4 regions of the Paenibacillus sp. FSL H7-0918 genome follow, and region 2 is predicted to be linked to each of the others. Evidence: predicted binding sites of a transcription regulator. Region 2 holds the regulator's gene; each other region holds the start of a gene.
The links. The regulator Rex, encoded in region 2, represses fermentation and respiration genes when NADH is low (regulators of the CRP and FNR family bind a similar motif). The targets are predictions, from matches to a motif close to TTGTGAAATATTTCACAA.

Region 1: the regulator Rex is predicted to act here: its motif matches at 3,398-3,415, upstream of pflB (formate C-acetyltransferase).
Region 3: the regulator Rex is predicted to act here: its motif matches at 3,399-3,416, upstream of MHI15_RS21325 (cytochrome ubiquinol oxidase subunit I).
Region 4: the regulator Rex is predicted to act here: its motif matches at 1,650-1,667, upstream of scfA (six-cysteine ranthipeptide SCIFF).

The regions. Positions count from the first base shown of each region.
Region 1 covers NZ_JBBOWJ010000001.1:1,055,501-1,063,315, forward strand. Annotated here, with positions in the region: gene pflA (pyruvate formate-lyase-activating protein) at 89-826, opposite strand; gene pflB (formate C-acetyltransferase) at 1,044-3,305, opposite strand; gene adhE (bifunctional acetaldehyde-CoA/alcohol dehydrogenase) at 3,560-6,181, opposite strand; gene MHI15_RS04985 (ABC transporter substrate-binding protein) at 6,590-7,815, opposite strand, start outside.
Region 2 covers NZ_JBBOWJ010000001.1:784,229-792,043, forward strand. Annotated here, with positions in the region: gene MHI15_RS03685 (cell wall elongation regulator TseB-like domain-containing protein) at 1-274, opposite strand, end outside; gene MHI15_RS03690 (amidohydrolase) at 447-1,748, opposite strand; gene MHI15_RS03695 (redox-sensing transcriptional repressor Rex) at 1,735-2,388, opposite strand; gene dinG (ATP-dependent DNA helicase DinG) at 2,519-5,380, opposite strand; gene MHI15_RS03705 (tetratricopeptide repeat protein) at 5,507-6,148, opposite strand; gene panD (aspartate 1-decarboxylase) at 6,260-6,643, opposite strand; gene panC (pantoate--beta-alanine ligase) at 6,636-7,526, opposite strand; gene panB (3-methyl-2-oxobutanoate hydroxymethyltransferase) at 7,527-7,815, opposite strand, start outside.
Region 3 covers NZ_JBBOWJ010000003.1:318,046-325,860, forward strand. Annotated here, with positions in the region: gene cydD (thiol reductant ABC exporter subunit CydD) at 1-804, opposite strand, end outside; gene MHI15_RS21320 (cytochrome d ubiquinol oxidase subunit II) at 873-1,889, opposite strand; gene MHI15_RS21325 (cytochrome ubiquinol oxidase subunit I) at 1,886-3,250, opposite strand; gene MHI15_RS21330 (hypothetical protein) at 3,802-5,649, opposite strand; gene MHI15_RS21335 (TetR/AcrR family transcriptional regulator) at 5,730-6,365, shown strand; gene MHI15_RS21340 (alpha/beta fold hydrolase) at 6,449-7,438, opposite strand; gene MHI15_RS21345 (NAD-dependent epimerase/dehydratase family protein) at 7,807-7,815, opposite strand, start outside.
Region 4 covers NZ_JBBOWJ010000002.1:1,245,634-1,253,448, reverse strand. Annotated here, with positions in the region: gene MHI15_RS19465 (histidine kinase) at 1-370, shown strand, start outside; gene MHI15_RS19460 (response regulator transcription factor) at 345-1,127, shown strand; gene scfA (six-cysteine ranthipeptide SCIFF) at 1,693-1,842, shown strand; gene scfB (thioether cross-link-forming SCIFF peptide maturase) at 1,965-3,359, shown strand; gene MHI15_RS19445 (hypothetical protein) at 3,714-3,941, shown strand; gene MHI15_RS19440 (DUF2075 domain-containing protein) at 4,387-6,036, opposite strand; gene MHI15_RS19435 (helix-turn-helix domain-containing protein) at 6,204-6,548, opposite strand; gene MHI15_RS19430 (hypothetical protein) at 6,727-7,365, shown strand; gene MHI15_RS19425 (nucleotide pyrophosphohydrolase) at 7,544-7,815, shown strand, end outside.

The sequences.
Region 1 (7,815 bases), 270 kb from region 2:
CCCTCCCTTTTTACTTCCTCATAACAAAAAACCGCACCTTCAGTGATCAACCACTGAGGGTACGGTCTCTCTTAAAAATAAATATCTATTATACCAATGCCGTTTGCTTACGACCTTCTTCGACCAAGCGATATGCCCGTTGCACTTCTTCTTCTGTTGGAGAAGGTACTCCATCCAGTTCATAAGCTTTGCCGAGCATTTCCCATTTATAGATACCCATCTGATGATAAGGTAAGATTTCGAATTTCTCGACGCCATTTAAGGTTCCAATATAACGACCTAAGTTAATGAGATCCTCTTCACGATCATGAATACCAGGAACATATACATGTCGGATCCACATCTTACGATTATGGTCTGAGAGCCAGCGTGCAAGCTTCAAAGTTCGATCATTGGATTTACCGGTTAATTTGATATGCGCTTCTTCATCAATATGCTTCAGATCAAGCATAACCAAATCTGTTACATCCAATAAGTCATTAATCTTGTCACCTTCGTTGTAACCATTACTGTCTAATGTGGTATGCAGATTCCAACGCTTCTTCACTTCCGTGAATAACTGCTTTACAAATTGCGCCTGCAAGGTTGGTTCTCCACCGGATACAGTTAACCCGCCACCGGATGAACGATAGTAGTTTATATATGGCTCGATCTCCGAAAGTACTTCTTCTAGAGTCATTTCTTTACCTTCATCTAAAGCCCAAGTATCAGGGTTATGGCAATACTGACATTTCAGCAAGCAGCCTTGCATAAATAAGACAAATCGAATACCAGGTCCATCAACGGTTCCAAAGGTTTCCAAAGAGTGTATGCGACCTTTAATCATAGGATGTCATCCTTTCGCCACGACAGACTAACAGTCCCTTTTTCAACGATGAAGATCCCTGTCCTTGAGACTGTCATATCCCTATATCGCGGCAATAAAATTTAAAATTTTAACAATTCTCAAACAAGATATTACCGCCCTTGAGACAAGGGCGGTATCTTCCTTGCAATTATTTCAATAGTAGTACTAATTCAAAGATCTTCATGACAGGAACAAATTACATCGAACCGTGGAATGTACGGTTGATTACATCCATTTGTTGTTCACGAGTCAGCTTGATGAAGTTAACTGCATAACCGGATACACGGATAGTCAATTGTGGATAGTTCTCTGGGTGCTCCATAGCGTCCATCAGCTGTTCACGGTTAAATACGTTAACATTCAAATGCTGAGCGTTGTTATGGAAGTATCCATCCATCATGTGTACCAGGTTAGACTTACGGGAATCCTCGTCTTTACCAAGTGCCTTAGGTACGATGGAGAACGTATTAGAGATACCATCTTGTGCATCGGAGTAAGGCAGTTTAGCTACAGAGTTCAGGGAAGCCAAGGCGCCTTTCTTGTCACGTCCGTGCATTGGGTTAGCACCTGGTGCGAAAGGTTCACCTTTCTTCCGTCCGTCAGGTGTAGTACCTGTCTTCTTACCGTACACTACATTCGAAGTAATGGTCAGTACCGATTGAGTCGGTACAGAATCACGATATGTTTTGTTTTTACGGATCATAGTCATGAAGGTTTCAACCAATTCTACTGCGATGCTGTCTACAGCATCGTCATTGTTACCGTAGCAAGGGAATTCGCCTTCGGTTTCGAAGTCGATCGCAATACCTTGTTCGTTACGAATAGGTTTTACTTTGGCGTATTTAATTGCGCTTAGTGAGTCAGCTGCAACGGACAGCCCAGCAATACCACAAGCCATCGTACGCAGAATGTCACGGTCATGCAGCGCCATTTCGATACGTTCGTAAGAATATTTGTCATGCATATAGTGAATGATGTTCAAAGTGTTAACATAAGTCTTAGCCAACCACTCCATCATCGGTTTGAAACGTTTCATTACTTCGTCATAATCCAGATATTCAGAAGTGATCGCTGGGAATTCCGGTCCAACTTGTGCTCCGGATTTTTCGTCTATACCACCATTGATAGCATACAGCAATGCTTTTGCCAGGTTGGCACGAGCGCCGAAGAACTGCATTTGTTTACCGATACGCATTGGAGATACGCAGCAAGCAATCGCATAATCTTCACCCCAGTATGGACGCATTACATCGTCATTTTCATACTGAATTGCACTAGTTTCGATGGAAACCTTAGCACAATATTTTTTGAAGGCTTCAGGCAATTTTTCGGACCACAGTACAGTTAAGTTTGGTTCCGGAGCTGGACCCAAGTTGTACAGGGTGTTCAAGAAACGGAAGCTGTTCTTAGTAACACGAGTTGTTCCGTCTTCAGCCATACCACCGATGGATTCAGTTACCCATGTTGGGTCGCCGGAGAACAGATCATTATAGTCAGGTGTACGCAAGAATTTCACGATACGCAGTTTCATTACGAAATGATCGACGATTTCTTGTACTTGTTCTTCAGTCAAAGTACCTTCAGCAATATCGCGTTCTGCATAGATGTCCAGGAAAGAGGACACACGGCCCAGGGACATCGCCGCACCATTTTGCTCTTTAACTGCTGCCAGATATCCGAAGTATACCCATTGAGTAGCTTCTTTGAAGTTGGTCGCCGGTCTGGAAATATCCATACCATGAGCAGCTGCCATTTCTTTCAATTCGCCAAGTGCACGAATTTGCTCAGACAGCTCTTCACGCAAACGAATGATATCTTCAGTCATGGAATCTACTTCAAGCTCAGTTTGTTGTTGTTTTTTGTCTTTAATGAGGAAATCAATACCGTACAGAGCAATGCGGCGGTAGTCGCCGATGATGCGTCCGCGGCCGTAAGCATCAGGAAGACCTGTAATTACGCCGGATTTACGCACAGCTCTCATGTCTGGTGTATATGCATCAAATACGCCTTGGTTATGCGTTTTGCGAATGTTCGTAAACATGTCAACGATGTTTTGTGGAAGCTCGAAGCCATAAGCCTTCGTAGCATCAACCATCATCTTGATCCCGCCGAATGGCTGGATGGAACGTTTGAAAGGAGCATCAGTCTGTACGCCTACAATTTGTTCCTTGTCCTTGTCAATGTAGCCTGGAGCATGTGAAGTGATTGTGGAGACAGTATCTAGGGAAACATCCCATACGCCGCCTCTTTCTCTTTCTTCCTTGCTCAATTGGGAAATAATCTTCCACAGTTCAGTTGTGTTACTAGTAGGTCCTACGAGGAATTCTTCGTTTCCTTCATAAGGCTTAATGTTGCTTGCGATAAAGTTGTTAACGTCAACTTTTCTGGACCATTTACCTTTTGCAAAACTTCTCCAACCGGATTTCACTTCTTGTACATCTTTTTCAATCACCGACATGCTAAATCCCTCCATCTATATTTATATTATATTTGTAGAGATCGCGGGCTTGAAGGTTGATCCCGTGTCTCGTGATCCCAAGAAAAACATGGTTGTTCGAAAATTCACAATCATTGTTCCATATATGGGACCGTTGTTTATATAAACATTTTAGTTTATTTTCTATAAATAGACTGTGACAAATATCACCTTTCGGGTGATATTTGTCACTTATATCTAATCCACAACCATCCTATTATCTACTTAACCAAATATTAATTATCAAATCTTCCGTAGAAAGCATTACGGTATACATCTGCAAGTTCAGATACCAGTGGCAGCTTAGGATTGGCAGTTGTACATTGATCTTCAAATGCACGGTCAGCCAAGTAATCTACATGGGATTCAAAATCCTTAGGATCAAAGCCCAATTGTTGGAAGGATTCTTCGATACCCAGTTTTTTGTTCATGTCGCGAATAGCATTGATCAGGCTAGTTACACCTTCTTCAGTTGTGCGAGCTGGCAATCCCAGAATACGGGCGATTTCTGCATAACGCTCGTCAGCTACGAAGTGTGAATATTTAGGGAACGAAGCGAACTTCGTAGGTTTCTTAGCATTGTAACGAATAACGTGTGGCATAAGGATCGCATTAGTACGACCATGAGCAGTGTGATATTGACCGCCCCATTTATGCGCCAAGCTGTGGTTAATACCCAGGAAAGCATTAGCAAAGGCCATACCAGCAAGTGTTGATGCGTTATGCATTTTTTCACGGGCAACTCTGTCGCCTTCAAGAGCCGATTTTTCAAGGTATTGGAATACCAATTGGATTGCTTTAATTGCCAGACCATCCGTGTAGTCACTCGCCATAACAGATACATAAGCTTCGATGGCATGTGTCAATACGTCCATACCTGTATCAGCTACAGCAGTTTTTGGCAAGCTATATACGAACTCTGGATCAATGATAGCTACGTCTGGAGTTAGCTCGTAGTCAGCCAAAGGATATTTAGTGTGTTGTTCAGTTGTTTTATCGGTAATAACTGCGAAAGATGTTACTTCCGAACCCGTACCCGAAGTAGTTGGAATCGCTACAAACTTAGCTTTGTTTCCAAGTTTAGGGAATTTGTAAACCCGTTTACGGATATCCATGAATTTTTGTTTCAGACCGTTAAAGTCTGCGTCTGGATGTTCATAGAATAACCACATTCCTTTTGCAGCATCCATTGGGGAACCACCGCCAAGTGCGATGATGCAGTCCGGTTGGAATCTGTTCATCATTGCTGTACCTTTTTCAACTGTAGTTGTCGATGGATCTGGTTCAACTTCCGAGAACACTTCGATCGCTACAGGAGTTTGGCGTTGACGCAGGTAATGTTCAACTCTCTCCACATATCCAAGCTTAACCATCATTGGGTCAGTGATAATTGCGACACGTGTGATATCAGGCATTTTGGTCAGGTACTGAGTAGCGCCTTTTTCGAAATAGATCTTGTCAGGTACTTTAAACCATTGCATATTCACGGTACGACGATTCACCCTTTTCACGTTGATCAAATTGATTGCTGTAACGTTTTGCGACACGGAGTTACGACCATAAGATCCGCAGCCCAGCGTCAACGAAGGGATGTTAGTGTTATAGATATCGCCGATCGCACCATGAGTGGAAGGCGAGTTAACAAGAATACGTCCTGTTTGCAGACGGTTGGAGAACTTCATGATTACTTCTTCGTTGTTGGAGTGGATAGCCGAACTATGGCCCATACCACCAAATTCAACAACTTGTGCTGCGCGTTCAATACCTTGATCTGCGTTTTTAACTTTGTAGCAAGCAAGCACAGGACTCAATTTTTCAGCGGACAATGGATATTTAGTGCCTACACCTTCAAGTTCTGCTACCAGAATCTTAGTGCCGGCAGGAACTTGAATGCCGCACATTTCAGCAATTTTCACTGCGGATTGTCCTACGATTGCTGGGTTAACTGCACATTTATCAACGTTCATAGCGCCGCTAGTCAGTTTGGCAGCTTCTTCTTTGTTAACAAAGTAGCAGCCATTAGCGATCATTTTCTTTTTCACTTGATCGAAGATTGGTTCTTCGATAATAACAGCTTGCTCGGAAGCACAGATCATACCATTATCAAATGTTTTGGAAAGAATGATGTCCGTTACGGCTTGATCGATATCCGCGCTCTTTTCGATGAATGCAGGTACGTTACCAGGACCTACGCCAAGAGCTGGTTTACCACAGCTATAAGCTGCTTTTACCATTGCAGAACCGCCTGTTGCGAGAATAAGTGCAACGTCAGGGTTGTTCATCAAAGCGTTTGTTTTGTCCATCGTTGGCATTTCAATCCATTGGATACAGTTCTCAGGTGCGCCAGCTTTTACAGCCGCATCATGAAGAATTCTAGCAGCTGCTGCACTACACTCTTGCGCAGATGGGTGGAAACCGAATATAATAGGGTTCCGTGTCTTAATCGAAATCAACGCTTTAAACATCGTGGTGGATGTAGGGTTGGTTACCGGTGTGATACCCATTACAATTCCGACGGGCTCAGCAATTTTTTGGAAGCTTTCATAAGCATTGTCTTCAATAACGCCTACTGTTTTATCGTATTTAATTCCGTGCCAGATATATTCTGTCGAGAAGATGTTTTTAGTAATTTTGTCTTCGTAAACCCCGCGGCCAGTTTCTTCTACAGCCAATTTAGCGAGGTACATATGTTTGTCGAGTCCAGCCAACGCCATTGCATGAACGATTGTGTCAACTTGCTCTTGATCCAGCGCCATGAATGCCTCATGTGCTTTTTTCGCTTTATCCACCAAAGTCTGAATATACTCTTCAGCGGTAGTTTGTTTAACTTGGGCGGCGACTTCGTTCTTAACTGCCATCTCCCTCGTCCTCCTGTCAATTTTTAGGTTGTTTTTCTCTACACATTTATCTTATCACATCATTTCCACCTTGTATAGTGAAATCTTTCACAAAGTATAAAGTTTTTTTGATTTGTTTTCAAAGCGCTTTCATTCGATCATATTATAGGTTTTTTACCATTATTTATGCTGTATTATTCCTTAAATCTAAAGTTTATGTTTAAAAAGACAAGAACCGATACCCATTTTCTACCTTTCCGCTCGCAAAAATATTTTAAAAATGCAAATCTAATTTTGTTGACACTCTATTTTTCTCATGACCCTCTAAAAAATAGTCGGAAGCCATCCGTTGGGTTGATTTATAAAAATATCAATAATATAAACATAAAAAAACCGACTCCTAAAGGAGCCGGTTCTGTTCTTCCTTGCCTATTCTACTTTAATTGTATCGAAGAATTTCTCTTGCACTGTTTTGGCAGCAGCTTCAAGCTGTGTCTTGGAATCTGTTCCTTTTTTGGAGAACAGCTCTTGTATTACATTGGACATGGTTGCGTAGTAGTCCTGTGTATTGTATTGCGCTTCCGGTTTACCGTCCAGCAAGCCTAAAATATCAGGGCTGTATTGATATACATTTGTATATTTATCATACACAGCTTTTGTTTTCTTGCCGAAGTCAGAATCTGCAGAATAGTAATCTAAGAGCGGCGGAATAAAGTATTTGCCATCCGTTGTACGTTGTTGCAGAACCGCATCCAGTGCTTCTAGACCTTTATCGGAGAAGTAATCAAATGTAATATAACGAAATGCCATTTCTTGCTCGTCTGGTGTTGCATTTGGATTGATTACAAGGTAGTCACCACCAAGTACCCCAGTGTGTTTTCCGCCTTTTTCCATCGCAGGCATTGGATACGTAAGTACATCTTCTGGTTTCAGACCGCCTTGATTCAACGCTTGCTCAATAACACCGTCAGATCCAGCCATTACCATTGCTGTACGACTTTGTTGGAATGCGCCTACAGCATCACCCCAGCCCAGTGCCCAGTCCTGAGGAATCGCGTTTGCTTCCCATCTAAGTTTCTTGTAGAAATCCAGCGCTTTAATCCCAGCCTCAGAATTAAAAGTAGCTACAACCTTACCGCCTTCAATCTTCTGAATTTCACCGCCAGCCTCGAACAGGAAGTTGGTCCAGTTCCAGCCTGCTTCATTCCCTTTACCCATTGGAGCAATACCGGAAATCCCTTTTTTGGTATCAGCTACACCTTTCGCGGTATTCAGCATATCATCCCAAGTCCAATCCATAGATGGAACAGCAACGCCTTTTTCATCCAGCATTTTTTTGTTGATCATTGTGGTTGTTACATAACCCTTTTGAGTAACGCCGAATACTTTTCCGTCAATGATAAATTGGTTTTGGAGAACCGGGTTAATTTGATCCTTAAATTCGTATTTATTCCACAGATCCGTAATGTCAGCTACCCAGCCTTTTTCAACTAGGAATTTTGCTTCTGTAGCGTAAGTGTTAAAGAAGGTTGGAGCTTCATTCGCTGCCATTTTGATGCCGATTTCACTTACATTGTACTGCCAATCGTCTTTGACGATTTCAACATTCGGATACTCCTCTTGGAAACGTTTGATCTTGTCATCTTCCTGTGCTC
Region 2 (7,815 bases):
ATTTTCCATCTACCGTAAAGCGGACCCAGACCATAAGAGCAGTCCCGGCTTCATTTTTCCCAGTTAATACCCAGTACACTGCATTTTCATCCCAAACCGATTTTTGTGCTTTGGTTACCTCTGTTAGACCCGCTCTGGTTTTGGCAACATCCTTAGCGATATCACGCTCGTTCCATTGATCTTTCATAATATAGGCATAGAACTGGATAAGTCCAAACCCCAGGAGCAGAATCAGAACTGACCCCAGGAGGATCCATTTTTTCCTTTTCTTCAAGGTACAGCTCCCTTTCTAGTAATATATCTTTTTTGATTATATAACACACCCGCGCGTTTATCCAAAATTTCATAATTTTCTAGCTTTCCCAGCCTTAAAAATACACAAAAGGCCGCAACTTTTGCTAAAAGCAAAAAGTCGCAGCCTATTATTTATTCGTTATTCTCCAGACTTAACGCTTCAATAAACCTTCGAAGGCTTCTTGCGCTTTACGCCGGATAGCTTCCTCATCCAGGGTTAAGCATTGTCCATGCTTGATGACCTGTTTACCATTCACCCACACATGCTCAACATCCTTAGCGCTAGCAGAGTAAACTGCATGAGACAACAGATCTGTGTGTGGCAGCAAATGTGGCTGATCGATATCAATAGCAATGAAATCTGCTTTCATCCCTACAGCAAGTCTGCCTACATTATTTAAAAAGATGGATTGCGCGCCATATTCTGTAGCCATACGCAGAGCTTCTGGAGCTGGAACAGCCGTTGGATCACCGCTGACACCCTTATGAATGAGAGCTGCAAGCCGCATCTCTTCAAACATATCCAAGTTATTGTTGCTTGCCGCGCCATCCGTGCCAAGAGACACCTTCACACCAGCTTTTAGAAGATCAGTAACCCGAGCCACTCCGCTAGCCAGCTTCAAATTACTGCCCGGATTATGAGATACACCCACATTATGGCGAGCCAAGATCTCAATCTCTTCATCATTTAAATGAACACCATGTGCAACTATCGAGGGACGTGTGAACATGCCAAGCTTCTCTAAGTGAGCTACAGGACGCAACCCGTAATCCGCCACATTTTGTTCCACTTCACGTTTCGTTTCGGACATATGAGTATGCATCGGTAAATCCAGATCATGCGCTGCCTGCACAAACTTAACCAGGAAGTCCGGAGGGCAAGTATAAGGGGCGTGTGGCGAGATCATAGTAGTAATTCTACCGTCAGCCTTTCCATGCCAGTTACGGGCAAAAGAAATCGCTTCCGCAAGCTTGTGATTCTGTACATCCTCTGGACATAACCCGATCACACCACGCATCAATACGGAACGGATACCTGATAACTCAGCTACCTCGGCTACTCGGTCCATATGATCATACATATCGAGGAAGGTCGTAGTTCCACCCTTCAGCATTTCCAATACAGATAAGGAGGTTCCCCAGTATACATCATCACCGGAGAACTTTTCCTCCATTGGCCACATCTTCTCCTGAAGCCACACTTGTAGCGCTAAATCATCTCCATATCCACGCAGCAAAGACATCGCCGCATGACCATGTGTGTTTACAAGTCCAGGCATGAACAGCAGACGGCTGCCATCAACCACTTGCACTCCAGCTTCCATCTGAGGCTCTTCTTTTCCTATGTAAGTGATTAAATCATCTTCAATAGTCATATATCCACTCAGAACCGGCTCATCCGTTCCCGGAGTCAGAAAATACCCGCCCTTAATTATCGTTTTATTGTTGTTCATGTTCACTTTCTTCCTTTCCATCCCGCAAGTAATAAGCAAGACTTTGCAGATCAGTTGTAAAATCAGCTGCATGCACCCGGATATTCGGTGGTGTCTTCAGAATCACAGGGGCAAAGTTCAAAATTGCTTCAATCCCAGAAGAAATGAGGATATCTGCTACATTTTGAGCTTCTGAATCAGGTACGGTAATAATGGCAATGCGAATACCTTGCTCACGAATTGTGCTGCCTAGTTCATCCATCGGTTGCACAGTAAGGGAGTTGATCTTACGTCCAACCTTAGGAGCGTACGAATCAAATATAGCCGTAATTTTCATAGTATCTTTGAGATATGCATTGTAATTAGACAAGGCATGTCCGAGATTACCTGCTCCAACTAAAGCTACATTAAGCTGTTGATCCAGCTTCAGGATATGACGGATTTTCTCAATAAGATACGTTACATCATATCCGATACCTTTTCTGCCGAAGTCACCAAAATATGCTAAATCCTTACGAATCTGTGCGGGATTAAGATCAAGCTTTTGTCCAAGTTCCTGAGAGGAAACTGTTAATATTTCGCGATTCTGGAGATCATTCAAAAAACGCAAGTACACAGGTAGTCTGCGAACAACGGCTTCTGATATTTTATCCGATTTCATATTTTTCCTCCTAAAAATAGTAATGTTCTTGTGAAAATCCATATTCAAACGTCTACCTCTCCTTATTAAGGACGGTACTGTAACACACCGCCCTTAAGGATAAGGAGGAGCTAAACTGAAGACGAGCGTTTTAAGAAGCGCCGCCATCCTCTAGCCATTCCGCTATGCGAGGGACCATTTGATCAGTAAGCATATGCTCCATTTTGGGACCAGGCAATGAATAAAGGAAATACTTCCCGTAATGAGATTCAATAACCCTTGTATCATAAACAATAACTATTCCGCGATCCTGCGCCGTGCGAACCAGTCTTCCGAATCCCTGCTTAAAACGAATAACCGCTTGAGGAACAGATAATTTCATGAACGGATTCTTCTTCTGGGCCTGTAATAACTCCGACTTCGCTTCCGCCAACGGGTGATTCGGCGGTTGAAATGGAAGTCTCACGATGGCCAGGCAAGTCAGTGCTTCACCTGGAATATCTACACCTTCCCAGAAGCTGCTCGTCCCCAGCAATACGGATGCTGCACTGTCCTGAAAGCGGCGGATCAGCTTGCTCCGGCTGCCACCTTCCACGCCTTGACCAAGCACCGTAATCTCTTGTGAGGCCAAAGCCTCTTTAAGCGGATCATATACCTGACGCAGCATTTTATAAGAAGTAAACAGAACCAGCATCCGCCCACGTGTTGTTTTAGCAGCTTCCGATAATGACTGTACGAGTGTATCGACAAATCGAGCATCGCCCACACTCCCCTTCACACTAGGAAAATCACGCGGTATAACTAGCAGTGCCTGCTCGCGATACTTAAAGGGAGATGGAAGGAGTGAGGTCATTAGACGTCCCTCTTCTGCAGCTTCGTTAAGTCCGAGATTATCAATCATAAATTGAAAAGACTTATCTACAGACAGCGTCGCCGAGGTAAGCACGATGCTTTTTTTCTTATCGAAGAACAACTCTTTAAGCTGGCTGCTAACATCCACAGGGACGGCATACATCTGCAGTGATTTGCTGCGGTAATTTCCATTTGCCTCCAGCCAATATACTACATTATCGTCATTCAGCCCCATAAAGAATCTTACTTGCTCACGGATGGAAGCCAAATCCTTAAATAAACCGCTAATATCAGTAACAAGACTGTCTGCTGAAGATTGGCTTTCCTGGTCGCGCATCTCGTTAAGCATTTTATCACCCTTACGGATGATGTCGCTTAACGTCAGATTCATAGTGTTCTCTAGCGCAACCAATTCATCCCAATCCTTCGGCTTACGGGCGGGAATCAACCGCATAACCAGTTGTCCCGCTTCCCCTGCCCCTGCATCACTGCGTTCCGGCAAAAGGCTGAACAGCTTGTCGCTGAGTGCATCCCAGGTTTCTTTGACGGTAAGCAGATCCGGGTAGATCCGATCGATGACTCCGCTCCATTCTGAAGCCTCTTCACTGCCTGACGACTGTAATATCTGACGCAGAGCAGGAAGCTGTCCGTTTCGGCTATCTTTATACAGTCGCGATAACGTGTGTGCCACAGTGAAATGCTTCATATGCATGCCAAGATGTTTACCAGCCACATCTTCTAAATGATGTGCTTCATCAATGACAAGATGCTCGTAAGCCGGAAGCAGCTGGTGCCCAGCCTTAACATCTGCGAATAGCTTGGAGTGGTTCGTAATAACCACGTCAGCAATCCCAGCTTCATGCTTGGCCCTATGATAATAACATTTGCGGAACCAAGGACAAGAACGGCCCAGACAGGAATCGGTATCGCTTGCCACCGTCTCCCAGAAGTCACCGCCCCGGCCGCTTAAATTCAGCTCTTCATCATCCCCTGATTCACTTTGAGTGAGCCATACAATCATCTGAGCGGCAGTAAGCGCATCTTCCCTTGGGCTTATAAAGTCCTTCTTATTAATTTTATGCTCAAACTTACGCAGACACAAATAATGCCCTCTTCCCTTAAAAATAGCAGCTTTAAACGGAAAAGGAACTACCTGCGTTAACAAAGGGATATCCCGCTCGCGCAATTGGTCCTGCAGATTAATGGTATGAGTGCTGACCATGACTTTTTCATTGGTGCGAACGCTTTGATAAATGGCAGGCAACAAATAACCGAGCGATTTACCGGTTCCTGTGCCCGCTTCGATCAGTAGGTGTTTGTCTTCGGCAAGTGCCGTCATCACCTCATTGATCATAATATCCTGAGCTTCCCGGCTTTCATACTGCGGTAATGTGTCTTTAAGTCGTTTGGTTACTTCGTCCATATAATCAGTAAAAGATAAATTCGCTAGCGGATTCTCAGCATGCTCATCTCTAGGTGGCGCTAACTCCGTCCAATCTCCTACTGCAAGCGCTAATTGACGATAGAAAGTCAGATCACCTTCGGGCTGTAGCGTTTCCGCTTCCCGCTCTCGCAGCAGACCATCAAAGTACCAGCCCAGATCACTATCCTCTTCGGTAAACAGCTCACAGAGTCTCTGGATCGTAAGCAGCGGCAGCTCGTAGAGCTCCTCCAGACATTTCAGCAGCACTAAAGCAGTCGCAAGTGCATCACTATCTGCCTGATGCGGACGATCATGTGTCACTCCAAAATGAGCACTGACAGAGCCTAGTTGATAAGATGTGAGCGAAGGAAAGCAAATTTTCAGAAAATCAATCGTATCCAAAATCCGCCCTTGAAATGGCAAATAACCACAACGATCTAAAGCATTTTGTAAAAAATGGAAGTCGAAAGCGACATTATGCCCTACAAGCACAACATCATCCAAGAGCGGAACAAGCTCCATCATCATCTCATCCAGCTCAGGCGCATCCTTAACATCATCATCGGTAATCCCCGTCAGACCTGTTATAAAAGGAGGAATCGGCGTTCCGGGCTTGACATAGGAACCATATACCCGGGAGATGGACCGGTCTTCTTCTATAATTGCAAGGCCAACCTGGATAATTTCACCCACGGATTGGGTTCCTGTTGTTTCAAAATCAAGCACGGCAAATTTCATTATAATTCTATTCCCTTTCAATTGAGACTCTTAATCAGCATAACAGAAGTTGCGAAAAAAGGCGATGCACACCACTGGTTCAGGGGATGCATCGCTTGAATGGAAATTTCCAAAACCGTTATTCTTTTACAAAAGGGAAACCAGCTGATTTCCAAAATGCAGCTTCCCTCCACGACGGCGGCATACCTCTAAGTTAACGTTTGGTTCCGGAAGCGCAGGGTCATGCTGCAAAGCAAGATCAAATAATTCCTGCGCTTCATTGAAACGTTCCTGTGAGGCTCGTATGCAGCCTAAAGCATTATAAACCATGGCTTTCAGCTTGGTTTCCCGTATCAAGCCCAGCATATGGTTCAGATGACCCCAAGCGGCCTCACCGTCACCTTCCTGCAGATAAGAGATGGCTAAATATAATCGAGCAGCCAAGCTATCCGGGTATTGCGCAATAACTTCTTTAAACTGATCAATACACTTTCCATACATCAGCAGCTTATAATACCCCTGACCTCTTACAAAGGAATCCATACATAGCTCTGGTGCTTCCTGTTCCGGCACTTCCTCTTCGACCACTGCTGTAAAATCCGCACTTTCGCGAAAGGAACTAAGCTTCTCAGCAAAAGCGAGCCATTCATCCATCACTTTGTCGCTCAGTCTATGCAGCATATTATAATTGCATAAAAGCTCGTTCCGGCGGGCACCCTCCGCTGTAGGGTAATCTGTTACGATCTCCTGAAGCACCTTGTTCATTTCAGCAAACAAATGTTGAAACATGGGCGATCCCCCCTTACTGAAGATGAAATCAGTTCAGCTTGCCTGACTTCATTTTCTGCGAGATCGGGGTCTTTCATCCCTGCCATTCATTACATGGCGTAAGTCCATACATTAAGCGATTGTAGCATGCAATTCATGATCAGCCAGCTTCACTGGTTTGTTATTCTCATCCACGAATACCACCGTTGGCTTATGTGACTCCAGTTCTTCTGAGGACAACATCGCATACGAAATGATAATTACTGTATCGCCCGGCTGAACAAGACGAGCTGCGGCACCATTAAGACAGATCACTCCGCTTCCGCGCGGTCCAGGGATTACATAGGTTTCCAGTCGCGAACCATTATTGTTATCCACAATTTGAACTTTTTCATTCTCAAGAATGTCCGCGGCTTCCATCAAGCTCTCATCAATGGTAATACTGCCTACATAGTTCAAATTCGCTTCCGTTACTGTTGCGCGGTGAATTTTGGATTTCATCATATGTCTAAACAAGTGCAGCAACCTCCTTTGGAATAAATACATTATTATCAATCAAGCGTGTTCTGCCAAACTTCACGGCGAGCGCTATTATAATTTCCCCATCCACTTCTGATAAAAGAGCTTCATCCTCTAATCCTTCAAGATCAGGGAATGTTAAGATCTCCGCATAATCAATCACCGCTAGAGGGGAGCTGGAAATAACCGATGTCAACAATTCCCGCACTTCAGCAACGGTTGTTACTTTTCCTTCTTCAATAGACTGACGTGCTTCACGTAAGGATCGAGATAACACCAATGCCTGACTACGCTCCTCTGGAGACAAGAATACGTTACGTGAGCTGAGTGCAAGTCCATCCCCTTCACGAACGATCGGACAAGGAATAATTTCGATATTCATATTAAGATCGGACACCATTCGGCGAAGCACAGCAACTTGTTGAGCATCCTTCAGCCCAAAGAAAGCATAATCCGGCTGTACGATATTGAAGAATTTATTAACCACTGTGGTTACACCATCAAAATGCCCAGGGCGGGATGCCCCACAAAGCCGGGTAGTAAGCTCCGATACCGAGACCGTAGTCCGAGTAGGCTGCGGATACATTTCTTCCACACTGGGGATAAATACAATATCTACTCCCTCACGTTCAGCGAGCTCCAAATCACGACGCTCGTCACGCGGATAGGAATCATAATCCTCGTTTGGCCCGAATTGCAATGGATTCACAAAAATGCTCATTACCACTGTGTTGCTCATTTCTCCAGCCCGGCGAAGCAGACTGGCATGTCCGTCATGCAAGTATCCCATCGTAGGAACGAACCCAATCGGGGCGTGCCCGCCTTGTCTCATATACTCCAAAGCTTCGCGCAGCTGCTCCATGCTTCTGACGACTCTCATTTATTTCCCTTCCTTTCTTGCAGCGCCATATAAAGATTCCAAAACCGTTTCATCTGCATTAAAAACGTGACTTTCATCTGGGAAGGAACGTCCCTTCACTTCCTTCACATATTGGCTGATGCCCTCACGGATTACATTACCCACATCCGCATAGGTTTTGACAAAACGTTTCTCACGGTAAGGTGAGGCATACCGCAGCAAATCATGGAAAACCAATACCTGTCCATCACAGTAACGGCCTGCACCGATCCCAATGGTTGGGATGCTAAGCGCTTCAGAGATCGCTTGG
Region 3 (7,815 bases), on a different contig from region 2:
GAGCAACTGGATGGCCAGTTCAAGAGCGACAATGCCAATGCTAAGCATTACGATCGATTCCAGCATGAAGGTATTCGTAAACGCAATCTTCAAAATGCCCATTGTGGCATCACGATAACCCAAGCTACTGCGCTCGATCTCCTGTTGCTGACGGTAAGCCCGTCCAAATATTTTCAATGTCACCAGTCCTTGAAGAGAATCCAGAAACGTCCCTGAGAACTCAGCCAGTTGCGCATATTTTTCTTCGGATTTGTTCTTCGTTTTCAGCCCTACCAAAATCATGAACAGCGGGATGAACGGAGCAGTAAACAATAGAATGAAACCTGTGTTGGCATGTTGGATAAATGTAACGACCAAAATCAGAACCGGGATGATAGCAGCTTCCATCATACGCGGCATGTATTGACTGAAATAACTATCGGCCTCATCCACAGCATCCAGAGCAACACTGACCTTTCCTCCCGTCTGTCCACGAAGGGTTGAAGGCATGGAGGCATGAGTCAAGTTTTGCAGCACGGCAGCGCGCATATTTGTCTTAGCAGTGGCAGCCATATGTAAGCCAACTATACCGTTTCCATAAGACAACAGTGTGCGCACAGCCATAACAGCTAGAAGTATGCCGAGCAACAGGATAACCGATGAAAATGAAGCTTTCTCGACAAAAATCCGTTGGACTGCTTCAGCAAGCAGTCCAGCCTGACTCACAATAGCTATACCAAGCGCTAGTGAAATGATTGCGAGGAGAGCCATGTTTTTCCTTTGTGAAGACATTTGTTGAGAAATCAGACTGGATTTCCTCTTCACAGATCACACCTCCTTTATCTATAGGCTGGTAGGAAAACCTCAAACATACCGTAATGGATTAATCAGCTTTATTTTTTCCCTTTAACATAATCCGCATCAAACAGGAAGAGTTTGAAGACCAGAATAAGGGATGGGATCAACAGGCATAGACCGCCGATAAACACAATTACTAACGCTAAACCCATTGCCGGTGAAGTTGCACTGCTCTGAATCGTGATATACGGATCAAGAATATAAGGGTATTGCCCAATCCCATAAGCGAAAAAGGCACAGAAAAACTGCAACATGACGCATATAAAAGCTAATCCGTAAAGGCGTCCGTTATATAATAGCCACATCGCGATCATGAAGAAAGCAACGGAAAGTGCCAGCAACCACCATAAATCCATCATATTTTGAAAATGCCGCTCATTGTGTTGACCCAAATAGATAAATGCTGTCAGTGCGAGGATTATCGTCGGTGTGCTCCAAAACAGGGCGTAGTTGCGCATCAGCTTCAACGCGGAATGATCCTCCGCCCGAGATGCGTAAAATGTCAGAAATGAGCCGCTAATGAACAAAACGGACACGATTGCCAGTCCAACGATACTCCACGATAATGGATTGGTAAACAGCGCCCAGTAATCTAGAGAAACCGTCTCCCCCTGCTTCACGATAAAGCCGCCTTCAGACAAAGTTAGCGCCACTGACAACGATGCTGGAATAAGCAAACCTGTAGCTCCGTACAAAAAAAGATAAACTATGTTTTTCTTGGAACCGTAATTTTCAAAAGCATAGAATGAACCGCGAATCGCAAGAAGAATCACTGCAATGCTTCCCGGAACAAGTAACGCGGAGCCATAATAATAGGCTGTGTCCGGAAAAAAACCGACGATGCCAATATAGAAAAAGATAAAAAATACATTTGTAATCTCCCATACGGGTGATAAATATCGGGAAATCAGACGATTAATGAGATGATCCTGCTTTGTTAAACGTGCATAAAAGGCGAAGAAGCCCGCTCCGAAATCAATGGAAGCTATAATTAAATAGCCGTACAAAAACAGCCAGAGCACCGAGATGCCAATCAATTCGTAACTCATCATTCAGTGCCCCCCTTTTCCGTAAATTGATTAGGATGATCCTTCATCCATTTCTCCATCTCAGCTTCTGCCGGATTATTGTTGAACAAGCGTCTCAGCACGATTACACACATACTGCCGAGTACGATGTACAAGAGCAATAAGGCGAAGAATATAATTCTTACATTCGGTGAAGACGTGGCAGCCTCCTCAACACGCATATATCCACGGATAATCCACGGCTGTCGGCCAATCTCTGCATAAAACCATCCCAGCTCAACAGCCAGAAAAGCGAGAGGGGCGCTCAGTGCGATGATGCGAAGCATCCATTTGTTAAGCGCATTACGCTTTTTCCAGAACACAAACAGAAAATATAAAAACGAAATCGCGAGCAGAGTAAATCCAATTCCGACCATTAAATCAAACAGATAATGAACGAGAAGCGGTGGCCATTCTTCCTTGGGGAATTCCTCGAGCCCCGTCACCTCTGCATTAAAGTCTCCAAAGGCCAGGAAGCTGAGCAGCTTCGGCAGATGAAGAGCCCCTAGAACTTCATGCTCTGCATTCAGCCATCCCAATAGCACCAAATCCACACTGCTGCTCGTCTCAAAATGCCACTCTGCCGCTGCAAGCTTCTCTGGCTGATGCTCGGCCAAAAACTTGGCGGACACATCACCGGCTAACGTGTTCAGCAAACCGAATAGTAAAACGACCGCCATCATTAGATTTAAAGATTTTTTGTGGTATGCGGACACACCTTTTCTCAGCATCGCGAAGGCTGCAATCCCGGCTAACAAGGCAGCTCCAGTCAAATAGGCCGAGCTTAATACATGGAACACTTTGGAGAACGTCGCCGTATTCAGCATCGCTTGCACCGGGTTAATCGCTGTGAATTGGCCTGCTTCCATGACAAAGCCTTCAGGCTGGTTCATGAATCCGTTCACCGTCGTAATAAAAACGGCAGACATGCCTGCCCCGGCGACAATCGGTATCGTCAGCAGCCAATGGATATACGGATTTTTGAACCGACCCCATGTATACAAATAAATGCCCAAGAAGATAGCTTCAAAGAAGAACGCGAACACCTCCATGAATAACGGAAGTGCAATGACATTCCCAGCCAGTTTCATAAAATTCGGCCATACCAGGGCCAGCTGTAGTGAAATCGCTGTACCGGTCACGACACCAACCGCCACAGAAATGACAAATCCTCGAGACCACCGCTTTGCCATAAGTGTATAATGGGGGTCCTTCTTCCGAATCCCGATAAACTCTGCTATAGCGATCATTAGCGGTATACCGACGCCAATCGTCGCAAAAATAACGTGGAACCCGAGAGTCAAGCCTGTCACCAGCCTGCTCCATAGCACCGTATCAATTGCCATTCTTTACTGCTCCCTTCAAAACACTGTTCATTTTTCTATGATTAGGCCTGCTAACTGTTGGCTGCATTCAATATCAGGTTTAGCAAGGTTCAGCGACATCGTTGCCTGTTCGTTTTAGTATGACGTTCATCGTTCTTTGCTATGTAAAAAGAGAAAAAATTCACAAAGCAAGAGTTGGCGAGCCCGATTTATCTGATACTGAGCAGTCAAAATTATAATGTGACCTAATAATTAAAATCATCTTATCTTAAATTGCAAGTAATTCAATCACAGATATCTCTTAATCCCTAAACGTTCAAGAAAGGGTCAAATCTTTCTGACAACTCAGTGAATAACACAAAAAGTACCCGAAGGAGCTATTGATTGATTAGTGTATATGTGATGTCACAAGTTCCCTCCTACTTCGATGCTGGCAAAAAAAACGATATTTTCTCATTTTGAGCCGTAATATATCCCCCTTTTGCAACAAAAAAACACTGACTCAAATCATCAGTGTTTTTTGAATTAAAGCTAATGTCATCTTCGTCATGACAAATCTTGATCTGCCAATATCATTTAGTACGGCCGTAGAAAAAAGAATACCCATCTGACTTCCCAAGCTTAGTCGTCTCCGTTCCGTCCACTAGCTTGACCGCTTTCAGCAACGATACAATTTGCGTATGCATTAGCTTTGCATCAAATTTGTCCATCTCTCTGTTGTCACTATCCACGAGCAGATAGTCGGGCATTGGAATGAAACCAATCACCGGTATCCCTGCTTCAAATAAGGGCTGACTCTCTCCAAACTCAAACTTGTTATGTCCACGCAATAATACAGTACGTGTGCTATCTGTCTTTTCAATAGCCTTCAGCCAAATGGCTGCCATCATTTCATTGCCCGCATAGGTATATTCTGTACTTATTTGTCCAGTTGGACCATAGTGACCCGTATCATCGTCCTTCCACTCCATGCTGCCTAAATGCTCAATCGTAATTCCAGCTACAGCTTTTAAATGGCCATTCTTGCCATCCCACAGCTCTCGATGCCCCTCCATCCAGGTGGAAGTTGCCTGAGAGGACCCTTTGAACTCCGGTAATCTAAAATGCCCTGTCACAAAAGCAAATATCATCGTACGTTCCGGCTGCTCCTGCTGTAAGTAACGAATCATAGACAGTATGCCCACAGCGCCATTCTCCTCCACCACATTTATCCCATCCGTATGAGTATTTACGATAATTGCTTCGTCTTTATTCTTACCGTCAATTTTCACATAAAAGGATTCTGTTGGGGCATCTTTTTGTATTACCGCTTCTAAAATAACCGTACCTTCTTTATGCTCCTGAGCTGCCCTGATCACCTTTTGCCCTTCCGTTTCATTCACCCAGATCGCAGGGATTCCAGCATAATCGGTGGTAAAAGGCACATATTGCTCTTCAACCTTATCGTCAGATACCCCTTTCCAGACTAAAACAACAGCTTTTACGCCCTTTTCCTTCGCTTGCTCCAATTTAGCTTCTTTTAAAGCTGTAGTGAGGACCAGATCGCCTTCATTTGGGGCAATTTGGTTGTCCATTGGAGATGAAGCCCGCATATTCATAACGATCCCACTTGGAAAATTTCTGAAATTCTCAATTTCAATGACAGCAATTTTTCCGCTGGCCTGGCCATATTCACCACGCTTCGTATACACCAGCTCCCCAGTTACACCTTTTTCGTCAGTTTCCCCGGAATAGGGAAAAGCTGAAGAGACATGAATTTCCTGCTGATCAATCATTAAAGCACTGTTCTTTTCTTCCCATCGGTCAAAAGTATAGCGATCACGAAATACTTGCAGCCCCATATCCGTTACCTGTTGCTCCAGCCAAGCAATAAACTGATTGTGACCCTCAGAGCCGGTTGTACGGCTTCCAAAAGAATTCATTACTTCAATATCTTTGAGCATCACTGCTGCAGAATCCAATTTACGTTCATCGATCGTCACTGCCGTATCAGCTGCTAATGCTACAGGTGTTGTAATAGGTTTCGCATAGATTCCAATACCCCAAAGTGCAGTAACGATAAGTGCAGCAATGCTGAATAACACTTTACGAACCACTAGAAACGGAGTAACTCTTCTGCTTACCTTTTGCCCCAAGAGTCCTCTCCATATGCCCGCTATGATCAGCAAGAGGATAGAAAGCGCAAGCAGCCAAAAATTTCTTGTTAGTAAGAATAACCCTTCTGCCACCATCGCACTAATAAATACTACATGTAACTTCTCACGCTTCTTTAATAGTAAAAAAGAGATGCCTAATTCTGCTAACAAAAAGATAATGGTCACGATCGAGATTACCGTTTCTTTGCCAATGAATACCGTAGCACATAGTGCTAGGATCAAAAGCAGCACCGCTGACAATCGTCTATATAAGATTTCTAACATGACGCCCTCCCATTTTAACTAACGATTATTTTGACATTACATTTGTAATGCCTTATGGTTTTAGCATATTGAAAATACTCATGAAAAACAATGAAACGAACATCAGAATGTACAAACGGAGGGGAAATGTCATCTCAAATCATGAATTATACAGTCCAAATACCTCTCAGCATCGTTCCAATAAAGAAACCAACCGTTTGACAAGAGAAGCCATCTGTACGGCATTAGTCTTCTTGATCCAGGAACAGCCTTTTGACAAAATCACCATCACCGATATTGTGAAGCGCGCAGGGGTTTCTCGAACAGCCTATTACAACAACTATTCCTCCAAGCAAGAGATCCTGGTGGATTTGGTCGATTCGCTTATTTTTGAAATTAATCAAAAACTCTTACCTTACACCAATGAATTAACAGGCAAAGCTAAAGAACCTCAAAAATTTATCAAAGTGCTTTTTGAAGTTATTTTTCAGCAGCGGAACATTTACAAAGCACTTCAGAGTGCAAAGTTTGATCATGTAATTCTGGATTGCTTGAATGAAATGATGCTTTCTACTGCTCATGACAAAAGCGACGAGAATGTGTACCGAATATACTTTAAAGCGGGGGCCCTCTATAATGTTCTCCTTAAATGGATACAATCAGACTTTGCAAAATCCATTGACGAAATGACCAAAATTTGTCTTGAGGTATACCATACTCCAATGTCCCAGGAATAAGGTTTAAAAATCGTGTTTATAAATGAAAAAAACAAAGAAACCACGGAACCAAGTTCGGCTCCGCAGTTTAATTATCAACCCTACTATTGAATTTGAATTTGTTTCATGTACTCTTTGAATGCCTCAGCGATTTCTTTGTATTTTGTATGATGCAGATAATGTGAACCTTCCATTGGGATCATTTTGCCCTGTGCGGATTGTTTGACTTGCTCCTCATGCAGCGGAATCCACTGTTTATTGTGCTCGTTATTCGATTGAACGAAGAGAAGCAGCGGCAAGTCATTTGGCATTGTGAGTTTTTCTCCATTTTTGAAATTGGAACCGAGGTGGCCCAGTTCATTCATCAATGTTGGATTGGTCGCGACTTGATTCGAAATCAAACGCATCTGTTCTTTGGTATGCTCATCGAACGCAAGCGATTCATAGGGATCTCCGCTCACTTTTTGGACCAATCTCATTAGACCTGATTTTTGAAGAAATTTCATGGCGTTCAAAGGTAATTTGACATCCATTCCGGGTTGATTGGGAACGCTGCTATCGATGCCGACAAAAGCAAGAACTTCATCCGGATATGTGTTCACATAGGTCGCTCCGTAAAGTCCCGCGATGGAATGTCCCATTAGAATATAACGGTCTAAACCCAGTTGCTGCACTGCTTCGTGAACCTCACTTACTATATTCTCAGTCGTTCTCTCCTTCTCGGTTTCATCGCTCAAACCATAACCGAAAGGCTCGACCACCACGACTTTATAATTAGGGGTAATTTCATCGATCAGCAATTTGAAATCAAGTGCAGGCGTCGGGGTTCCTTGTCCCGGTAGGAGTACAACCGTTTGTTCACCGCTTCCTTGAATAAGCACATTCATTTTTTTCCCATCCACATTGACATACTGGCCATACGATTCGATTTTCTTTTTCTCTACCCCATCGCTAATAGAATCAACGATAAAAACGATGCCCATGAACAACACGAGCGCCCCTACAATACCTCCGATTATTTTTAACCATAGGTTCCGTTTCTTGTGGCTCTTAGTCCCTGTTGTTTTTAATTCCACCTTATTTGCCACGTTCATCTCTTCCCTTCCTTGTCCCTGTATCTGAAGTGCCGCCTTGACGACATATTCAAAGTGTAATCAATCAAGATGTACCCTTCGTGACGACAATATGAACGGAATATGAACAAGCCCAAAAACTGATTCCTTAACACAAAAAAGCCGCTAACATAGCGACGTGGTATGTATTCTTGTCTCGCAACAGCTGATCCCTTAATAAACATTGCGAAATGATCTCCAGTAAATTAAGTTAACTAAAGCACCATGCTTTGGCACGGTGCTTTAGTTAACTTAATTGATTATTTAGACTTTTCTCCATCGCCTTTAAACATTTGTGGTCACTTTTTTTGTATAGCTTCAATTATTACCTAAAAATTAACTAACTCTTTCTATCTGCG
Region 4 (7,815 bases), on a different contig from region 2:
TCGCTTCATACTGCAGCCTTTGGTGGAAAATGCGATTTATCACGGGATTAAGCCACTTGGGGATCAAAAGTGCAAAATTTCGATTACAGCATATAAACAGGCCGATTATTTGGTCATTAAGGTTGAAAATAATGGGGTTATGATTCCGGAAGAGAAGCTTGAGCAGATAAATCAAGCCCTTCTTGATGATACATATGATCGTTCTGCCACAGGCTTTGGGCTATACAGTGTAAACCATCGCATTCGACTAGCTTACGGAGTGCCATATGGCCTTGCAGTGAAGAGCGAAGATGGCATTACCGTTATGGTCATTCGAATACCTTTGGACGGGGAGTGGAATGAAGATGTGGAAGATTGTCATCGTCGATGATGAAACGATCATTCGCAAAGGCTTGCGACAATACATTGAGGAGAGTCCGTATCTTTTTGAGGTTGCAGGAGAAGCGAAAAGTGCAAACGAAGCATTGAATATGGTGGAGGAAGCCCCACCACATGTATGTCTTGTGGACATCAACATGCCGAATATGAATGGGCTCGATCTGATGAATATATTGCGCGAACGCTGCCCGTCGGTTCTGGTTGTCATCATCAGCGGGTACGATAACTTTGAATATGCGCGTCAAGCCGTGCAACTGCAAGCATTCGATTATGTATTGAAACCTGTGCCGAAGAGTGATCTGAACAAGCTGCTTCATCGGATCGATGAGCATCTTCAGGTAAAATATCCTTTGCATTCACATGAAGACAGGGTGGATAAGGAGCGGGAGCTTCCCGGGTATACAGGGGATGGAACAGTGCTTATCCAAAAAGTGACCGAGTATATTGACAGTCATTATCAGGATCCGGAGCTGTCTATTACTCGAGTAGCAGCACTATTTCATATCAACCAAACCTATCTTAGTAAGCGTATGAAGCAAGAAATCGGTGCTTCATTCCTTGACTATGTCACCGAGCTTCGGATATCGAAGGCGAAGGAGATTCTGGATGACGTAATGCCGAATATCAAAATCGGGGATCTGGCCGTGAAGGTAGGGTATAAGAGCCAGTACTATTTTAGTCGTGTGTTCAAAAATAGAGTCGGCTCAAGCCCCTTAGAGTACAAAAAGCATCCGTTCGGTTATGGATAGGAGGGCCATTCTCGTCCCTCTGCAGCACGCCATAGATGCTATGCTCGGAGCCGCCTTCTATCAAAACGGTTGGATTTTAAACATGAGCGAGAAGATGAAGTTAAAGCATCCAATTGTGCAATATTTTTATGAACTAAGGCGTCAAGAGCAGATAAACTGTCTGGAAGTGTCTTAGGGCTCCTCATATAAGTTTGTTCACATTGTCCACCCACGCATGTGGAGAGTGTCGCTCTACTGGTAAGGAAGGATACAGTGCTATGAAATCCTTATATTTATTGGACTTTACGGACAAGTATGAGAAAAAATGTTGTTAAAGAGATGGCATCATTGCTGTCTCTTTTTTGTTTCACTTTTTTAGCATTGCTCTGACTCTGGTTCCCGCTGCCGCATCCTACGATTACAAGCATGAAAGACTGCACGAAAATTAGTGTTGATGCTTATGTTTAACCCCTCTCTGCTCTGCTAGGTGACAGGCATCATAGACGTACCTGCGTGATGTTGCTACGATGTTCCATGGAAATTAAGTGAAAGTGATCACAAGAAATTACAGAAGGAGTCATTTATCGTGAAAAGAATCGTAACACTGAGCACCCGCAAACTGATGGATACCGCAAAACACGGCGGATGCGGCGCATGCCAGACCTCTTGCCAGTCCGCTTGTAAAACTTCCTGCGGCGTTGCAAACCAGAAGTGTGAAAATGCAATGAACAGATAGGATTCGGAATTTTACCGCCCATTGCTCTGCTGATGGGCGGCTATTTTTAAGAAATGGATACTATCCCTAAAGGATGGCGAAGCCGTTTCTACTTGTGTGCAAAAGGAGCTTGATTAGTAAGTATGATTCATCAATATAAACTAAACGGATACAATATCGTGCTCGATACCTATAGTGGCTCGGTGCATGTTGTTGATGACCTAGCATATGAAATTATAGCGGATTATGAGAAAACTTCTGTCGATCAAATCGTGACAACAATGTTGGATAAATATAAAGATGATTCCAGCATTTCCGAGAGCGACATTCGAGAAACCATCGTGGATATCGAGGAGCTTATAAATGATGGACAGCTTTTTACAAAAGATGAGTATGAGAACCTCTCGCTCGATTTAAAAAAACGAAAAACTTATGTCAAGGCACTCTGCCTCAATGTTGCGCATACCTGTAATTTGTCATGTGACTATTGCTTCGCTAGTCAGGGGAAATACAACGGAGATCGAGCAATCATGAGCTATGAGGTTGGACAAAAAGCTATCGATTATCTGCTTGAAAACTCAGGTCATCATCGAAACCTGGACATTGACTTTTTCGGCGGGGAACCACTTTTAGCCTGGAAAGTGGTTAAACAGATCGTAGCTTATGCAAGAAGCAAAGAACAAGAATACAAAAAGAAGTTCCGCTTCACCTTCACGACGAACGGGATGCTGCTGAACGATGAGGTCACCGAGTTTTTAAATCAGGAAATGTACAATGTCGTATTAAGCCTGGATGGAAGAAAAGAGGTTCATGACCGGCTTCGCCAAACGGTTAACGGAAAAGGCAGCTATGATCATATTCTTCCGAAGTTCCAGGAATTCGTTCGTAAGCGCGGAGACCAAGAGTACTATGTACGAGGAACTTACACTCGTAACAATGTCGATTTCACCAACGATATATTTCATATCGCAGACCTTGGTTTTGACAAAATTTCGATGGAACCGGTCATCTGTGATCCAAAGGAGCCCTATGCACTTACCGAGGAGGACCTGCCGGAGATATACAACCAGTACGAAATTCTCGCGAAGGAAATGATCGGTCGCGGTGAACAAGGCAAGGGTTTTACCTTTTATCACTACATGCTAGACCTCTCGGAAGGACCTTGCATCCAGAAGAGAATCACTGGCTGTGGGTCAGGAACCGAATATCTTGCCGTCACCCCTTGGGGAGAGCTTTTTCCTTGCCACCAGTTCGTAGGGGATGAAGAGTATAGCATGGGGAACCTCTGGGATGGCATCACAAAACCTGAGCTGCAATGTCAATTCCAAGAGAGCAACTGCTACTCGAAGCCGGAATGCAAGGACTGCTGGGCTAAACTCTACTGCAGCGGTGGTTGTCCAGCCAATGCACTGCACGCGACGGGTTCCCTGGTCGGAACCTATGATTTCAGCTGTGACGTCTTCCGCAAAAGAGTCGAATGTTCCATGATGGTGAAGGTGGATGAATCTATTAGAGCGATGGAAGAGCAACCTAACTAATTAAAATAACGAATGAATACACGATAACCGAGAAATAGACACTTATAAATGAAGTGACTTTTCTCGGTTTTTGTATGAATTTAGAGAAGGAAAACCGTAAAACGAGCGAGACTACCGGTTTCTGCATTTGAGAACGAGATAAAAATGAACGGGTGTTTGGAGGATATGAATCATGAGGGTTAAAATATTTCTTATCGTGACTATATTGTCTGCCTGTTTGGTTGGATGTAGTAATGGAACAGTATTTAAAGATCAAAATGATGGAATTGCAAAGAATATCCCTACGATTGAACCATCAATGGAGATGATCTTATTCCAAGTAATACATCTGAACCTTTTGTAGGAAGTAAGGATTTGGATAGTGAAACTGAGAAGTTCTTCTATGGAACTTGGAAAGTTGAAAACCTTTTAGGATTTGCAAATTCTTACAATGATGCTTCGGAATATCCAACAGGGCAAAACGTTATTGGTGATGAAATTTTAATCAAAAAAGATTCCTTTTTATCAAAAGGGTTTGAACACTATCCTGTTTATCAATATCAGCTAGAAGCTCCACTCTATAACATTACAGAAGTACACTAAAATAATGACTCTTCTTATAGAGTTTATAAAATGGATATGCCGAGTTTAAGCATGAATGATGAAGTAAAAGTATTAAGTATCTCCGACTCTTCTACAGGACTTGCTATACCCCTAAGTTTTTTGGATCTGAATAATGACAGACTTATCTTGATATTAGAGGCAACACAATTTGAACTGAAAAGAGTCATGAAGTAAAGGTTATACCAATTGGTTAACGGTGAGCGACCCTCGACAGAACCATTCAGCATTGTTTCACCTGAGGCGTTAATTCTAATAGAGAATGTTCTGAATGATAAGTTTTTAGTGAAAAAATTGAACCATGGTTTTCTGATAATTAGAAGGACAATGGCGTGCAATTTGAATGATGTGGATTAATGATCGATGAAATAGGCAATAAAAGATGTAGTTAGAGAAGTGAAGTGAGAGAGAAGGTTATTGCAGACTCCTAAGAGTCTGCATCGGGACGGCATGATAATAATCTTGCTCTTAGCTTTGGGTCGGTAGCATAAATATAGAGTCCATGGATGCCACGTTTCATTAAAACATTGAGCGAATTCAATATGATCTCTTCTTTAATCTGTTTTATTTTCTCATTGGCGAAATCAGTTCGTGAGGTAAAGGCACCTACGTCCTTGTACTTAGTGACGTCAATTAGAATTTGATCTGTTTTCTCATCGTATCTAATGGATGGGCCAAGGATTACACCAACATAATTCAAGTCAAAACCCTGGATCGTATAAATAGAACCTACTTCTTGAATAGTATGAACTTCTTCGGCCCAAGTAGTATTGTTTCTCGTTATATTCCACGGCATTTTCAGCCCATCAGCTTCTACGTAGTATATCTCCCCATCCTTTTTATGTTCATAATCAAAGGTAGATACCATTCTGGATAAACCGAATTCCTGATTCTTGTCTTCAATCGCTTTCTTTAATTTATGTATGTCACTGAAGATTTGTAGATCATATGCATTATTGCTTACTGTAGGAATCTTGACAAGCTTCTTAGAAAGAAAACTGTCGATCCAATTTATGATTTCTGGACCTGCATCCATTCGAAATTGGTCGGTTAACAGGAATTTTTTGGTGTGATATTTTTCTGTTATTTCATTTAGCATTTGTTTATTCCAATAACTTTTAATCTTGAGAACCTGCCTCGGATCAAAGATTACAATAGTTACAGCACTTCTTTTAATGATCTCCTCCAATTGATTCGCATACCGGAAGTTGTTATAAGAGTCTTCTTTAGTTAAGAGTAAGTGTGCTTCATCTACTAATACAATATTAGCTGGTTTGGTATTTGGATCAACTGTTTTGTTTATGAAAGATGTTGGTTTCAAAAAGTTTTTCTTTTTCAAATTAGGGAGACTCTTAGCTATACTTTGATAGGTTTTTAACATTTCGCTATGATTTACCAATAAGTAATTATTTGTACCATTCAAATTGGAGCTATCATCGTTAGCATAATCTTGAATAGTGTTAAATAGAGAACTTAATAATACACTTTTGCCTGTGCCTGCGTTGCCTTCAATTAATAGTACGTGAGGAGTAGTTTTTTTAGCGTGCTTTTTGCAAAACTCGATAACCGAATTTTTTACTTCTAGTTGCTGTTCCGAGAGCTCTCTATACGGAGAAAGCTTATACGTATCCTTATTTCTTAAGTTCTCAAGTGTCTGCTCTACAATATGTTCTTGCTTCAACCTTTCCCATATTTGCATGAATATTTCTTGGTTGTAATATTCCTTTTGGTAATAATTGTGCATCTGGGTTTTTACTGTTTGGCTTACATTTTGGAGTTTGAATTGATTTTCAGCAATAAAATAATTAATTAGATTGGTCTCGATGTTATAAGTAGCAGATTGATGAAACCTCTCGTCCCCAATAATTATTGTTTGATTATGGATTTTGCGTTGTGGATTTTTAAGGTGCTCATTTAGTCGTCTCTTCACGTGAACAGTTTGTCCAATATAAGCTTGGGACAACTTTTGATTATAAAGAATATAGATGACTGGATGGTTGATTAAATAATCTGCTTGGATGTGATCAGAATCCCATTTATTAAAGCCTATTTTCTCAAAAACAAGTTCTCTCGCCATTTTAGTCTCCTGCATGATTGGATTTTCATAGAGATTGAATACAAAGCTTCGATGTTCCAATATTTGCAATCAACTCCAAAATACTAAAGCCATTTTTAGACTTTTACAGAAAAAAACGTTTATGTATGAAGGGAAAATAACAAAGATAACCTAAAAGAGCTAGTGCACTATTTTAGGACCCCGCTTACCTCTTTTACAATCCTCATCATAGCCTCAATTTGCTTAATACTTAAGCCGCTCACAGCAACCATATACTCATCAACTGCCGCTTGTTGAGCAGCTTCAACCTCATTTTGTTTATCGTAATTCTGAAAAAACTCACTTGGCTGAACCTTTAAGGCTATCACAATTTTCTCAAGTGAATCTATGGAAAAGTTTCGTTCTCCTCGTTCTACTGACCCTATATAAGCATCATCCAGATTTGATAACTCCGCAAGTTTTTGTTGGGTTAAGCCCTTTGATTTCCGAATATCCCTTACTCTATCTCCAACCAAGTTGCGTAACTTTGTCATTATTATTCACCTCTCCTAAAGGGTAGGAGAGTAAAGGTATAAATAGCAGGGATTCATAGGCGGTAAAATTTATTGAAAAAACTGCTTATGAGTAGTATATTTTATTTATTCTACTACTTGCATATGAATCGAGAAAGAAGCTTTTTCTGGAAAAACCCTTTATAAGGAGGTTATACTTATGCACCTCTCAATTCTTAAGTCCTTCAACCCAGATTTTCTTGTCGAAATGCTGGAAACTGCGCACTATTTCGAACAGTGGAACAAGTTGCTATACACTGCAGATATTTTGCATAGCTATGCCCAGCGTATTTATGAAGAGCGGTTGTACTGTAAAGCGATGGGGACAACGATCCCCTTAGTTAAGATGCAACGCCCTCTTGTTTATTATTTTGGTTTCAGTCAACAGATGCGGGGAGTTGCATATCAGCATCTGGGGGATTACGAGCAGGCCAGGGATAGTATTTATAGATATGTAGAACTTGGGTGGTTAGAGGACTTAGGAACGGAGGGGCAAGAAATTGCTTGTAAATTTCGACATTTGGCAAAAGTGAATTTATATGCTGTAGAGATTTTATCTGGAAAAATAGAACTCTTGGATGAGTATGTTCGCTTTCTTCATACCTATCCAAAGGGATTGCTTGATGGGTTGGTTGTGATTATGAAAACTGCAATTTGTTATGGATTGAACGTGGACGAGCATTTGAACAACTTAACTGATGATATAAGTGAAATCAAATCAGTACAGGATAATACCACGCAGTTGAAGTACAGAAGGTTTTGTTATCTAGTGAATCTATATAATATGCGGAAGGTTTAATAGAGTTGTCTACCTTATTTAGTTTGACTATTCCTGGTCTCCATAATATTCTTAATTAAGAAGCATATAACAAGGCCAAAGCGTGGCCATGAGTGACCATTCAGAGGCGAATCCTAGGTAAAGGGAGAACTGCCTCTTTTTGCGTTCTTTACTTATTTATCATGACAGGAGCACACAGATGAGAGAAGAGCTTTTAAAACAAATCTTGGCCTTTCGAGACAATAGGAACTGGGAACAGTTCCACAATCCGAAGGATTTGGCGATTTCGTTGAGTATTGAAGCGTCTGAATTGCTAGAAATCTTTCAGTGGAAGTCTTCCGAGGAAGCAGTTCAGTCCAAAAAGGAACAGATCGCCGATGAAATTGCAGATGTACTAGTGTACGCAGTGTACTTAGCACAGTCATTAGAGCTAGACCTTGAAGATATAATACTCGCTAAGCTGAAGAAGAA